3 regions of the Staphylococcus sp. mip270_02 genome follow, and region 2 is predicted to be linked to each of the others. Evidence: predicted binding sites of a transcription regulator. Region 2 holds the regulator's gene; each other region holds the start of a gene.
The links. Region 2 encodes LexA, which represses DNA repair genes until DNA is damaged. Its sites were predicted from a motif close to CGAACATATGTTCG; they were not measured.
Positions count from the first base shown of each region.

Region 1: ACW5YJ_RS03050 (carbohydrate kinase) is a predicted target of LexA. The motif match lies at 3,303-3,316, and genes of this name have one in related genera.
Region 3: ACW5YJ_RS06270 (YolD-like family protein) is a predicted target of LexA. The motif match lies at 3,413-3,426, and genes of this name have one in related genera.

Region 1 is NZ_CM132934.1:703,684-708,783, forward strand. Features, by position in the region: gene ACW5YJ_RS03040 (NupC/NupG family nucleoside CNT transporter) at 30-1,244, opposite strand; gene ACW5YJ_RS03045 (pseudouridine-5'-phosphate glycosidase) at 1,254-2,165, opposite strand; gene ACW5YJ_RS03050 (carbohydrate kinase) at 2,149-3,258, opposite strand; gene ACW5YJ_RS03055 (amino acid ABC transporter substrate-binding protein) at 3,733-4,533, shown strand; gene ACW5YJ_RS03060 (amino acid ABC transporter permease) at 4,517-5,100, shown strand, end outside.
Region 2 is NZ_CM132934.1:1,964,919-1,970,018, reverse strand. Features, by position in the region: gene guaC (GMP reductase) at 1-730, shown strand, start outside; gene ACW5YJ_RS09280 (CAP domain-containing protein) at 751-1,764, shown strand; gene lexA (transcriptional repressor LexA) at 1,960-2,583, opposite strand; gene sosA (DNA damage-induced cell division inhibitor SosA) at 2,729-2,959, shown strand; gene ACW5YJ_RS09265 (DUF896 domain-containing protein) at 3,089-3,337, shown strand; gene tkt (transketolase) at 3,414-5,100, shown strand, end outside.
Region 3 is NZ_CM132934.1:1,364,144-1,369,243, reverse strand. Features, by position in the region: gene ACW5YJ_RS06285 (manganese-dependent inorganic pyrophosphatase) at 1-644, shown strand, start outside; gene ACW5YJ_RS06280 (aldehyde dehydrogenase) at 794-2,173, shown strand; gene pglS (6-phosphogluconolactonase) at 2,286-3,329, opposite strand; gene ACW5YJ_RS06270 (YolD-like family protein) at 3,449-3,859, shown strand; gene ACW5YJ_RS06265 (hypothetical protein) at 4,034-4,204, opposite strand; gene ACW5YJ_RS06260 (C45 family autoproteolytic acyltransferase/hydolase) at 4,831-5,100, shown strand, end outside.

The sequences.
Region 1 (5,100 bases), 1.3 Mb from region 2:
GGTAAAAGTTACTTAAAAGTGTGTATCTTTTATAATACTAAACCGATTATAGATGCTGAAATGATAGAAGCTAAGGTAGAACCGAGTAATAAACGCATAGCAAATGAAGCGACTTTATTCCCTTGTTCGGTGCTAAATCCTTTTATTGATCCAACAATAATGCCAACTGTACCAAAGTTAGCGAAACTAACAAGATATACTGAGATAATACCTTGGGTACGGTGTGAAAGAGTATGGGCTAATTTTTGGAAATCTAGCATAGCAACGAATTCATTAGTAATTAATTTTGTAGCCATAATTGAACCAGCTTGAACAGCTTCATGCCAAGGTATTCCTATAATAAAAGCGATTGGTGCAAAGATGAGACCAATTAATTGTCTAAAGTCTAACCCGACTAAGTTGAATAATACAGTGATAGCTTCCATGAGGGAAATAAATGCTAGTAGCATAATAGCAACACTAACAGCAATTTTGAAACCATCTGTAGCACTATCACCAATCATTTGAAAGAAAGGTACTTTTTTAGGTTTTGTAGTATTGTTCTCATGCACGTTGCTATTAGCCGTTAAATTTGATATTTCAACATCTTTATCATCGGATTTATACGGATTAATTACACTAGCAATAATTAATGCACTGAAAATATTAAGCATCACAGCAGTAACAACAAATTTAGGCTCGAGCATTTGCATATAGGACCCTAACATCGCCATACTCACTGCACTCATACCAGAAGTAGTTATTGTATATAATTTAGCTTTAGATAGTTTCGGAATCATTTCTTTAATAGTTAAGTAAACTTCTGGCTGACCTAACATAGATGTAGAAATAGCAAAATAACTTTCTAAACGTCCCATACCAGTTAGTTTATTGATGATTATGCCAACATATTTGATAATAAAAGGAAGAATTTTAAAATAATTCAACATACCTATTAATACTGAGATAAATACTAAAGGAAGTAATACAGTAATAAAAAATGTAGAAGCCCCCTTATTTTGCAAACCACCGAATACAAAATCGATACCAGATTTACTAATATCTAATAAAGCTTCAAAAAATGAGCCTAGTGTTGTTAATGTTATTAAGCCAATAGTTGTATTCATCATAAATAATACAATAATTACTTGAATGATTAACATAGTTAAAGGCTTTCTAAATTTAATGGCTTTTCTATCGTAACTAAAAATAAAAGAGATTATTAATGCGAATAGAATACCAGTAATAGAAAATAGAATGGACATTTAAATCACCTACAATTGAGTGAAAGCAACAGCTATTTTAGCTCCTAGAACTGCATTGTTTTCAACAAGTTTTATATTTGTTTCTAAACTCTTACCTTCAGATTTTTCGACAATTTTCCCAAGTAAAAATGGTGTGGAATCCTTTCCACTAATTCCTTTTTCCTCTGCTTCTTTTACAGCATCTGTGATAATACAATCAATATATGATTTAGATAACGCATGTGCTTTGGGTACAGGATTAGCAACGACGACACCACCACTTAAAGCTAAATCATTTTTAGCTTTACAAATTTGAGCAATAGTCTCAGGTGAGTCTGCTGAACTGTTTAATTTAATACCGCTTTCAGGAGTGAAAAAGGCAGGCAGTTCCTCGGTTTGATAACCAATCACAGGTACGCCTTTTGTCTCAAGGTATTCAAGTGTTTTTGGTAAATCTAAGATCGATTTAGCTCCTGCACAGATAACAGTGACATTGGTTTGTCCTAATTCTTCTAAATCGGCTGAAATATCCATAGTTTGCTCAACACCTCTATGTACGCCACCAATTCCTCCAGTAACAAAGAATTGAATATCTGCTAATTCGGCACAAATCATTGTAGATGCAACCGTCGTTGCACCGATACGTTTAGTAGCAATAATCTCTGCTAAATCTCGACGTGATACTTTGGCAACATCGTCATGTTTAGCTAGTAATGTCAGTTCTTCAGGTTCTAAACCTATTTTAATTTTCCCATTAATTAAGGCGATGGTTGCAGGTATTGCACCGTTATTCCTAATAATTTGTTCAACATTTTTAGCCATCTCAACATTTTGTGGATAAGGCATGCCGTGTGAAATAATAGTTGATTCTAAAGCAACTATAGGTTTATTACTATCCATGCCTTGTTGTACTTCTTGTGAAAATTCAATGTATTGTTTCATCTTTATACTCCTCCAAATCTCTAAATAATTGTTTTTTATCTAAATTTTGACGAACGGTGTAATTTGTTTCTATCGTTTTTCTGGCATTTATCATGCCAGCGTTTAGTATGTCATCTATACCTAAACCATTTAGCCAACTGAAGACTACTGCGCTAGAAAATGAATCACCTGCTCCTGTCACATCTACAACCTCATTTGAACTGAGAACGGGTTTAATGATTTCTGTTTTTTTATCTTTATAGATAAGTTCCTGAACTCCGTTTGTGATGATTACTTTAGAGACACCATTATCTATCCATTTTTGTGCAGCATTTTTCATATCATTTGTGTTTTGGATTTTTATATTAAAATAAGCTTCTGTTTCATCTCGATTTATAATAAGCCAGTCTATTGCGTGTAATGAATCAGGCATATGTTTCATTTTTGGTGATGATACAGGTATGATTACTAGTTTAATGTTATGCTTCTCAGAATATGCACACAGAAAATCAATGGCAGGTTTATTTAAATTTAAATCTGCGATAATACATTTGGCTTTAACTAATAAATGTGTTCGTTTAATTAAAAACTCGGGCGTGATATAGTCATAAACTTCCATATCAGCTAAGCCGTATTGCATATTACCATCATTGTCTATGAGTGCAGTGTAAGAGCCAGTGTTTGCATTTTCTATTTGTTGCACATGATCTAGGTTCATGAAAGGACTTGATAATTTGTGTATCATGTCCCACTCACTGTCATTACCACTAGTAGATAAAAATGCTACGGTTTCACCCATTCGACCAAGATTTTCTGCAATATTTCTAGCTACACCACCTATAGAACGTGTAGAAGTTACAGGATTGGAAGTTTCTAGTTGCAATGTATGATGGACGTAAAACTTTCTGTCTAAGTTAGCAGCACCAATACATACAATAGGATAATTTTCGTTTAAGACATAGGCTTTACCTAAGACATATTCTTTGCGGATTAATCCTGAAATAATATTAGCTACTGCAGGTCTTGATAAACCAATTGATAGTGCTAATTCTTGTTGAGAAATAAATGGATTGTCTTGTATGCGTTTCAAAACCTCTCTTTCATTACTATTCATAGATGAGACCTCCTTTTTATAAAATCTAAACAATTGTTTTAAAATAAACTTTTGTTTGTATTTAAGCGAAGTCTATCATGTAATATTACATTTGTATACGCTTACAAATAAAGTTGCGAAAATTGTGACAATTTAAAATGGTCTTTGTCACATATTTGAAATTATTGATACATTAAGGTTTTAACCGGTATTAATTTTTTATAGAATAATATCATTATTTTATTTTTGAAAATTATTTTCAAACGTGAACAACGTCTATTATGAGTGTGAAATTATAAAATAAAAATAAAGATGAAATGTATTTTCTATAATGAAATATTAAAGAAAGAAAAGGAGTGATAAAATTGTAAGAAATTTAAATTATCTGAAATTAAAAAAAATATTATCTTATCGATAAAAATCTATTGACTAAATAGTGGGATAGGAATAAACTAATTTTAATCCGATAAGAATAATAAGAATAGAGGGCGAGAAATGAAAAAATTTTTAATGGTGTTAATTACTTTAATTTTGGCAGTGACGCTGGCAGCATGTGGTAATGACTCTTCAAGTAAAAAAGATAGCGAAAGTAAAAATAAATCAGTTAGTGAGAATAAAACATTTGTAGTGGGAACAGAAGGAACTTATGCACCTTTTTCGTTCCACGATAAGAATGATAAATTAACTGGCTATGATATAGATGTAGTGAAAGCAGTAGCTAAAGAAATGAACTATAAAGTTAAATTTAAAGAAACTCAATGGGATTCAATGTTTGCAGGATTAGATTCAGGTAGATTTAATGTTGTAGCTAACCAAGTTGGTATTAACGATGAACGTAAAGAAAAGTATAAATTCTCTGAACCATACACTTATTCTAAAGGTGTATTAGTAGTAAATAAAGATAATACAGATATCAAATCATTTGATGATGTTAAAGGTAAGAAATTAGCACAAACATTTACTTCAAACTATGGTAAATTGGCAAAATCTAAAGGTGCAGAACTTACAAAAGTTGATGGATTCAACCAAGCAATGGATTTATTACAATCAAACAGAGTAGAGGGCACGTTTAACGATAATATTTCTTACCTAGATTATAAAAAACAAAAGCCTAACGCTAAAGTAAAAGTGATTGAAGGGAATGCTGAAAAGAGTCAATCTGCTTTGACTTTTAATAAGAAGGAAGACGATGAAACAATCAAAGAAGTTAATAAAGCAATGAAAAAATTAAAAGATAATGGTGAATTAGCAAAAATAAGCGAAAAATGGTTTGGTGAAGATGTTTCTAAACCTTAATTCAGAGCAACAACATGCATTAGATGCAGCTGGACAAGCCTTTATGCCAATGCTTGAAGGATTGGTGAAGTTTTCAATTCCCATCACATTAGTGACTTTTGTTTTAGGATTGGTTATAGCACTAGTAACTGCATTAATGCGCATATCAACAAGCCGTATTCTTAGAGGGATTGCACGTTTTTATATTTCAATCATTAGAGGAACACCAATGATTGTACAATTATTCATTATCTTTTATGGTATCCCTGAACTCGGCAGATTATTAACTAACAACTCAGAAAATCAATGGACGTTAGCTCCAGTAATAGCAGCAATTATTGGTTTGTCTTTAAATGTAGGGGCGTATGCATCTGAAATTATTCGTGGAGGCATCATGTCTATTCCAAAAGGACAGACAGAAGCAGCGTATTCAATTGGTATGAATTACCGTCAAACGATTCAACGTATTATACTGCCACAAGCAATAAGAGTTTCAGTTCCTGCACTAGGTAATACGTTTTTAAGTTTAATTAAAGACACATCGTTACTCGGTTTTATACTTGTTGCTGAAATGTTTAGAAAAGCACA
Region 2 (5,100 bases):
AGGTTTGATTGCATCAATTTCTGTAGGTGTTAAAGAACGTGAATTTGATTTTGTAGAGCAATTAGCTAATGAAAAAATAATTCCAGATTATATTACAATTGATATCGCACATGGTCATTCAGATTCTGTAATCAATATGATTAAACATATTAAACAACATATTCCTGAAGTATTTGTAATCGCAGGTAATGTTGGTACTCCAGAGGGCGTACGCGAATTAGAAAACGCTGGCGCAGATGCTACCAAAGTTGGTATCGGACCAGGAAGAGTTTGTATAACTAAGATTAAAACAGGATTTGGTACAGGCGGTTGGCAATTATCAGCATTAAATCACTGTAGTAAAGCGGCAAGAAAACCAATTATTGCTGATGGTGGTATTAGAACGCATGGTGATATTGCTAAATCTATACGCTTTGGTGCATCTATGGTTATGGTTGGATCATTATTTGCTGCGCATGAAGAGTCACCTGGTGAAACAGTGGAATTAGATGGCAAACTATATAAAGAATATTTCGGTAGCGCCTCTGAATTCCAAAAAGGTGAACATAAAAATGTAGAAGGTAAGAAAATGTTTGTTGAACACAAAGGATCATTATCTAATACATTGATTGAAATGCAACAAGATTTGCAAAGTTCAATTTCATATGCGGGTGGCACTGACCTTAAATCATTAAGAAAAGTGGATTATGTAATTGTAAGAAACTCAATTTTTAATGGTGATAGAGACTAATATATTAGTAGGTGTAAAAAATTAGAAAATTATTTTTGTATGTACTTACTTTCTTAGTAGTTATTCTTGTCCTACCAATCAAAGAAACAGAACCAATGATTACAGTACAACAGCAATTAAAGGATAAAGTTGCTGATTGGTCTTCATCAAAAACAACTAATGAAGATGCGTTGAAAGTACCAAGTAAACAAGAATTTGCAGTTAACAATATTCAAATGAATATGACTAAAGACGCTGTAGAAGAAAAGCTAGGGCGTTCCCAACGTGTCTCATCAAATGAATATGGTACAAATTGGCACACGTATTATTCGGATGGTTATAGAGGGTTTGTGATGGTTAGTTATATAGATGATAAAGTAAATGCGCTATATAGTAACCAAAACGTTATATCATCAAAATCAAAAATTAAATATGGCACACCTAAAGACAAGGTAAGGGACCGTTTAGGTAAACCTATTACTGATAAGCAAAAAGGGCATGTGAAATTTGATGTTCAAGATGATGAATTTGATAATTTTCATAAAGACAAAATATACACAACAGCTTTTTATGATAAACATGAGAGCAATAACTTAACAGCACTATTACAAGTTAGTGAAAAAATGGAAAACCGATTACAACAACAATATGGCGCACCATCTGAGGGATTAGCACAAAGCTTTGAATTGCAAAACTTTGATTTAGTTAATTCAGAACGAGTACAGCATGAGTTAGAGCCACTTAAATATTCTACTGGTATTTCTGAGACGGCTAGAAAACACAGTAAAGATATGGCTGAACATAATTATTTTGATCATAATAATTTATCAGGCGATACTCCATTTGATCGTATGGAAGCTGACGGACACAATTTTAATGCAGCAGGTGAAAATTTGGCATATGGTCAAACAAGTAGTATTTATGCTCACCAGGGCTTAATGAATTCATTAGGACACAGAAAGAATATTCTTAAGAAAGAATTTAATACGCTTGGTGTAGGTGTTGACTTTAATAAAAATCGTCAGCCTTATTGGACAGAAAATTATACTGGATAATGTTTAAGGTTTGTTGTTTGAGGGTATCTGTTATCATGTGAGGATGAAAAGTTATGACAACAAACAAAAAAGATAAAACAGAAGATATACTTGAAAAAGTAAAAGATGTTTTAGAGAAAAAAGATGAAAAAAGAGAGGGTGCGCGATGAGCGCATCCTCTTTTTTTGAGAGTGTTAGCATTAGTCGAAATATCAATTACATTTCTCTAAATAATCCAACCACTTTTCCTAATACAGTTACATTATCAAGATAAATTGGTCCCATTGTACTATTTTCCGGTTGCAAACGATAACGAGTTTTTTCTTTATAGAAACGCTTAACAGTCGCTTCATTCTCTTCTGTCATCGCAACGATGATATCTCCGTTCTCTGCAATAGTTTGACTTCTAACGATAACTTTATCTCCATCAAGAATACCAGCTTCAACCATACTGTCACCAACAACATTTAAGATGAATATATCGCTATTATGTGTTGAAGTGAAATGTTCTGGTAATGGGAAGTATTCTTCAACATTTTCAACCGCAGAAATAGGTACGCCCGCAGTTACTTTCCCTATAACAGGAACGTGGATTGTTTCTTCCATATTAATTGATTCACCTAATTGCTCTGACACAATTTCAATGGCACGAGGTTTAGTTGGATCTCTTCTAATATAACCTTTTTCCTCTAATCTAGATAAATGGCCATGGACTGTTGAACTAGAGGCTAATCCAACAGCTTCTCCAATTTCTCTAACACTTGGCGGATACCCTTTGGATTGGACGGTTTGCTTGATATATTCAAAAATTTCATTTTGTCGTTTAGTTAACTCTCTCATAATAGGCACTCCCTAATTTAATTTGACTTAATTATAGCATGATTATAGCATTTTTACAAACGTTTGTTCGTTTGGTTGTTGACATAGAACAGATGTTCTGATAAAGTAACTATACAAACAAATGTTCTAGGAGTGGTTATAAATAATGAAGAACTATAAATCGCAAATAAAGTCTTATATTATAGTGTTAACGGTGACAATGGTACTTTGCGCCTTGTTTATATTAAGTGCACACAATAGTGCGAATTCAGAACAGACGTACGAAATGACTGACCATCAAATGACAAGTCAATCAGTAAATGGCGAACAGAGTAATAATGAAACTAAACTACAAAGCGAACAAACTTCACAGCAAGTGATGGCAGCTGTTCACTAATAGTTTTTTAGTGGCGTGAACTTTAGTGAATGTAAATGTTAATATAATGGTGTTTTTGTGAGCGAAACAATTTAGTTTCGTTCATTTTTTTGTTATATTTTTCTATATCAATAATATCGGAGGTTTATTATGGCTGATAAAGACGGTGTAGATTTACAACGTATAAATGAATTAGCAAAAAAGAAAAAAGAAAAAGGCTTGACTGAAAAAGAAGCTAAAGAACAATCTAAATTGAGAAAAGCTTACTTAGATTCATTTAGAGAAAAATTTAAGCAGCAAATTGAAAGTACAAGAGTCATAGATCCTGAAGGAAACGATGTAACGCCTGATAAAGTGAAAAATATATTAGATTCTAAAAATAAAGAAGATAAAAACTAAATCAATTTTTTGTTAAATAGATACCAAATAAGGTATAATAATATAGAAACTTGCTAGAAGAAAGGAAGTCATTTAGATGAATAAAGAAAAAGATCAATTAGCGGTAGATACGATTAGAGCGCTAAGTATCGATGCAGTTGAACAAGCAAATTCAGGACACCCTGGATTACCAATGGGCGCTGCTCCTATGGCATACACATTATGGACACGTCACTTGAATTTTAATCCCCAATCAAAAGATTTCTTTGACAGAGATCGTTTTGTATTATCAGCTGGACATGGTTCTGCGCTATTATATAGCTTATTACATGTTTCAGGTAGTTTAGAATTAGAAGAATTAAAAGAATTTAGACAATGGGGTTCTAAAACACCAGGACATCCTGAGTTCAAACACACTGATGGTGTAGAAGTTACAACTGGTCCACTTGGACAAGGTTTTGCTATGTCTGTTGGTATGGCTATGGCTGAGAAGCATTTAGCAGGTAAATTTAATAAAGAAGATGCTAAAGTTGTTGACCATTACACATATGTTCTTGCTTCAGATGGTGACTTAATGGAAGGTATTTCTCACGAAGCAGCTTCATTAGCAGGACATAACCAATTAGACAAATTGATTGTTTTATATGATTCAAATGATATCTCATTAGATGGAGATTTAAATAAAGCTTTTTCTGAAGATGTTAAGGGTCGTTTTGAAGCCTATGGTTGGAAACACATTTTAGTTGAAGAAGGTAATGATTTAGACGCAATTGATAAAGCGATTGAAGAAGCTAAATCTCAAAATGTACCAACAATTATTGAAATTAAAACAATTATTGGTTATGGTGCGCCTAATAAACAAGCTTCACATGGTGTTCACGGTGCGCCTCTTGGTGAAGACGAAAGAAAATTAGCGCTTGAAAACTATGGTTTAGATCCTGAAAAACGTTTCAATGTTCCAGAAGAAGTTTATGAAATTTTCCAACAAAGTATGTTGAAACGCGCTAACGAAAAAGAAGAAGTATGGAATAAACTTGTTGAAGAATATAGTAATAAATACCCTGAATTAGCTAAAGAATTTAAATTGGCTATCAGTGGTAAATTACCAGAAAACTATAGAGATGAGTTACCACACTTTGAAGCTGGACATAGTGGTGCTTCACGTGCTGACTCTGGTGAAGTAATTCAAACTTTAAGTAAAACTGTACCTTCATTCTTTGGTGGTTCAGCTGACTTAGCTGGTTCAAATAAATCTAATGTCAAAGATGCAACAGATTTTGATAAAGATACACCAGAAGGTAAAAATATTTGGTTTGGTGTTCGTGAATTTGCAATGGGCGCTGCAGTAAATGGTATGGCTGCACATGGCGGTTTACACCCTTATGGTGCAACTTTCTTCGTGTTCAGTGACTACCTAAAACCAGCATTACGTCTTTCAGCAATCATGGGATTAAATTCAACGTTTATCTTCACACATGATTCAATTGCAGTTGGTGAAGACGGTCCTACACATGAACCGATTGAACAATTAGCTGGTTTACGTGCCATCCCAAACATGAATGTTATTCGTCCAGCGGATGGTAACGAAACTCGTGTAGCTTGGGAAGTAGCATTAGAATCTGAAAATACACCAACATCACTTGTTTTAACTCGTCAAAATCTTACTACTATGGATTTACCAAAAGAAACTGTAGAAGAAGGCGTACGTAAAGGTGCGTATGTAGTATTTGAATCAGACAAAGAGCCAGAATTCTTATTATTAGCTACTGGTTCTGAAGTTAACT
Region 3 (5,100 bases), 600 kb from region 2:
TCGACCATCACAGAATTTCTAACTTTGAAACGGCAGCACCATTATACTACCGTTCTGAACCAGTTGGTTGTACAGCTACAATTTTATACAAAATGTATCAAGAACGTGGTTTTGAAATCAAACCAGAGATTGCTGGATTAATGGTATCAGCAATTATCTCAGATAGCCTATTGTTCAAATCACCTACTTGTACAGAAGAAGATGTAAAAGCCGCTGAAGCATTAAAATCAATTGCTGGTGTTGACCTAGAAACTTATGGTTTAGAAATGTTAAAAGCTGGCGCTTCTACTAAAGAAAAATCAGCAACAGACATTTTAACTATGGATGCGAAGTCATTCAACATGGGTGACTACGTAACTCGTATCGCACAAGTTAATACTGTTGATATTGATGAAGTATTTGCACGTCAAGAAGAATTGGAAAAAGAAATGTTAGAAGTAAGCGCTAATGAAAAATATGATTTATTTGTATTAGTTGTTACAGACATTATTAATAGCGACTCTAAAATCTTAGTAGTTGGTGCTGAAAAAGATAAAGTTGGCATTGCTTTCAATGTAGAGCTTGATAATAATACTGCATTTTTACCTGGTGTTGTATCACGTAAAAAGCAAGTAGTTCCACAAATCACAGAGGCTTTAAACTAATAAAACGCCTTTAAATTAGTACAGTTTTAAGGTGATTTTAATTAAATATCTAGATTTAAAAATTCATTATACTGGAGCATAGTTCATATGTTCCAGTTTTTTATCACTTATACCTACGAAACGCATCTATTATACTAGGAGGAATATATTTGAATTCAATAGAGCAAACTTTCCACAATAGTACTCAATATTTTAAAACACACGTTACTAAAGATTTAAAATTCAGAAGAAAACAACTTAAGCTTTTAGGTAAAAGTATCAAAAATCATGAAGACACCTTATTAGAGGCTTTTCAAAAAGATTTAGGTAAGAATAAAGTTGAAGCTTATGCTACAGAAATCGGCTTCACTTTAAAAAATATTAAAAATGCTCGTAAAGAGCTAAAAAATTGGGCTAAAAGGAAACAAGTCAATACGCCTATTTATATGTTTCCAACTAAAAGCTATATCCTAAAAGAGCCTTATGGCACAGTTTTAATAATTGGACCTTTTAATTACCCTTTCCAATTATTAATTGAGCCACTTATTGGCGCTATAGCAGCTGGAAATACTGCCATACTCAAACCTTCTGAATTCACGCCAAACATCTCAGAAGTTATTAAACATATAATCGAAGATGTATTCGATTCTGAATATATTAGTATTTGTGAAGGTGATGCTGAAACTACGCAATCATTAATCCAATTACCATTTGACTATATCTTTTTCACAGGTAGCGAACAAGTTGGTAAAATTGTGTATCAAGCAGCAAGTAAAAATTTAACTCCTGTAACGTTAGAACTTGGCGGTAAATCTCCAGTAATTGTTGATGAAACAGCAAATATTAAAGTCGCAAGTGAACGTATCAGTTTTGGAAAATTTACAAATGCTGGACAAACTTGTGTTGCTCCTGACTATATACTTGTGAATCGTAAAGTGAAGGATGAATTAATCGCTGCGCTAAAAAAAACCATTACCGAATTTTACGGTAACGACATTCAGGAAAGCCCTGATTTTGGACGTATTGTAAATCATAAACACTTTAGTCGTTTAGATAATTTATTAAAGATTCATCATGCTGAGATTGCCTTTGGTGGTAAATCAAACAAAGATGAAAGGTACATTGCTCCTACACTATTAGATGGTATTACTTTTAATGCTAAAATAATGGAAGACGAAATTTTCGGTCCTATTTTACCAATCATTACGTATGATGATTTTGATGAAGCTATTGATTTTATACGTTCCAAACCTAAACCGCTAAGTTTATATTTGTTTAGCGAAGATGAAAATGCAACAGAACGTGTATTAAATGAAATATCATTTGGTGGGGGCGCAATTAACGATACCTTAATGCAATTGGCAAATTCAAACTTACCATTTGGTGGTGTTGGCGCATCTGGTATTGGTCAATACCATGGTAAATACAGTTTCGATACATTTAGTCATGACAAATCATATATTTTTAAATCAACTCGACTTGAATCTAGTTTATTGTTCCCACCATACAAAGGTAAATTTAAATATATTAAGACCTTCTTTAATAAGTAACTCTGTTTATGAAAGTTCTATAACATAAAAATGCGCCTTCCCATTACATTTGGGAAAGGCGCATTTTTATGTTATTAAGTTAGTAATTGAGTCATTTAACAAACTTCCAATTTTATATTTCTTTTAAAAACTGTACACAAACACCTTCAGGCGCAGTGTATTTATCGTCTACTTTTTCTAGTTCACCTGTTACTTTATCACGTCTAAATACAGTAAGTGCATAATCACCTTCTTGGTGTGCACATACTAAATAATCATCTGAATCAGTAATGTTAAAATCACGTGGAAACTCCCCGCCACTTGATACAATATCCACTAATGAAATCATGTCGCCTTCATCAGCTACTTTGAAAATAGCAATACTATCGTGACCTCGATTACTAATATATAAGAATTTTTGATCTTTTGATAATCTCACTGCTGCTAATTTTGTATCGCCTTCAAAGTTTTCTGGTATCGTCAAATGACGTTCTATTTCTGTAAATTTACCATCTTCATATTTTACTGTACTTACAATATTTGATATTTCATGAACTACATAGGCATATTCACCATTTTCATGGAAGGTAATATGTCTAGGTCCATCACCTGGTTCAAAATCAAACACAGCATATTCACTGTATCCTTCATCACCAAACTCATATGTCACTAATTTGTCCGTACCTAAGTCCATCGCCACTACATATTTTTTATCTGGTGTAATATCCATAAAATGAATATGTGCATGATCTTGTCGCTCTGACGGACCAGTTGGAAAATCATGCGCTAATTCCTGTATAAGTCGAACAATTTCTCCCGTATATGGATTTGCTTCATATATACGCGCTAATCCTGCACCATAAACAGTTTCAAAAATATATTTACCATCTGGCGATACTGCAACATAACAACCAGTACCAGCTGTTGACGCTAAACATTTATTAATGAGGCTTAACTTGCCATCTTCCTCTATTTTAAGACTAGCGATACCACAGTTGTCGCCCTCTCTATTTATTGCATATAAAAATGAATTATGTTGATTTAAATAAGTTGAGGCTTCTAGTTCATAACCAGTTTCAACTTCAATTATTTTCCCTGTTTGTTCATCAAGTTGGAAACGGTAGACCCCTTTACCTTCTTTTTTTGTATAAGTACCGATATAACCTATCGTCATTATGAAAACCCCTCCATATTATGATAGTTTCATTTTAATAGAGATTTATTACAAATACAATATAATGAATTATCACTTCACTAAATCGAACATATGTTCTATAATGATATAGAGGTGATAAAATGATTCCGAAAGAATTTAAGAACGAAACTGATTATAGAAATATCCCTAGAGAATATTTAAATCCAAATATACCCAAAGGTCGTGGCATGGTTAAATGGCAACCCTTCGCTACCTTACCGGAACAATTCGAAACCATACAGCAATATTTGATTGATCAAAATAAAATTGATCGCCCAACGCTATCGGACGATCAATTGAATGAACTTAACTTACAACTTCATCAAGCACTACATACAGAACAACATATCACAATTGAATATTACCAATCCGGATGGCTAGAACACATAACATTAAAAATTAAGAATATAGACATGGTTCATATGTATTTAGAAGGCTATTCGCTAAACAAATCAGAAGTTATTAAATTATCACTTTTTGATATCACTCGCATTAATCCATATAATCCATAACTCCTAAGTTCTTATACTACAAAATCTCATACTTAGACTTATTTCACTAATATAACTTTGGAGAGTTCAACTAAGCTCATGTTTATTACGAAAGAACAACTAATTGTCTCATCAAATAATCACTACCGATATTCATAAAAAAAATAGAACACTCTAAAGTGTTCTATTAATAATTTAATTATTAGATTCGATATCTGAAACAATCTCTTTTGTTTTACTTTCAATATCTTCAAAGTCTTTTTTGAAAATATAAGCGAACACAACTGCACCAATTCCTGCTGCTAATGATACAGTAAGGATTGTACCGAATACAAATTTAAATAAACCTTTAATAAAATTCCACATTCTGTTTCACCTCAATAAATTATTAACATATCCATTATTAATGATAGCATACTTAAAAGCATCAATAAATATATACCTACTTTTCACTACTTTAATTTAAATATTATTATAGTAATAATATGATATTATTGTAGTAATGCTTTAAGTTATAATTAAATACTGTATATTAATTACTACCTTTAATACTTTAATAATAACAGAACTCTTAGAAAGATTACATTTATTAGTCATATTAGAAAAAGGAGTGGGAAAGGAATCTAATTTATTTAAAAATATTTCACGGTCCCACCCCAACAAAATTCACTAGAATTAATATGGATAAATAGTTTAACTGGGCTGACGCTCATGCTAATATCCCACTAACTCTATATAATACTTAAAGCTGAGACAATTAATTTGTCCCAGCCGCTTAGTCAATTACTTGCCCCACCAAGTACTCATTGCATCTCTAACAGTATCATAATAATTTGCCATTGCAATCACCTCATTTTAATTTAAAAATAAATAATCAGTCGTCGTTGTTATACTTAATAATAACGACAAGCATCGTATAATACAATTAACGTGGGGTTACAATATAGTTACAAATTTGTAAGATTACACAACTAAAATAGGAGTTTTACATTATGCAAAAAGTAAAAACAGATATATTAACTCACCGCGGGTCACATTTTGATTTAGGTGTACAAACTGCTCAATGGATGCAACAAACACCATTATTAAAAAATAGAGAAAAAGAATGGAAAAAACGTATGCCTCGTTTCGATATCCACATAAAGGAAACATATGATATCTTCCAAACCTACGCACCTCAAATTTGGGAAGAAATCAGAGGTATGCAAGAAGTCCTTAATCTACCAACAAATCAAATGATATTAAACTTTGCACACTATCGT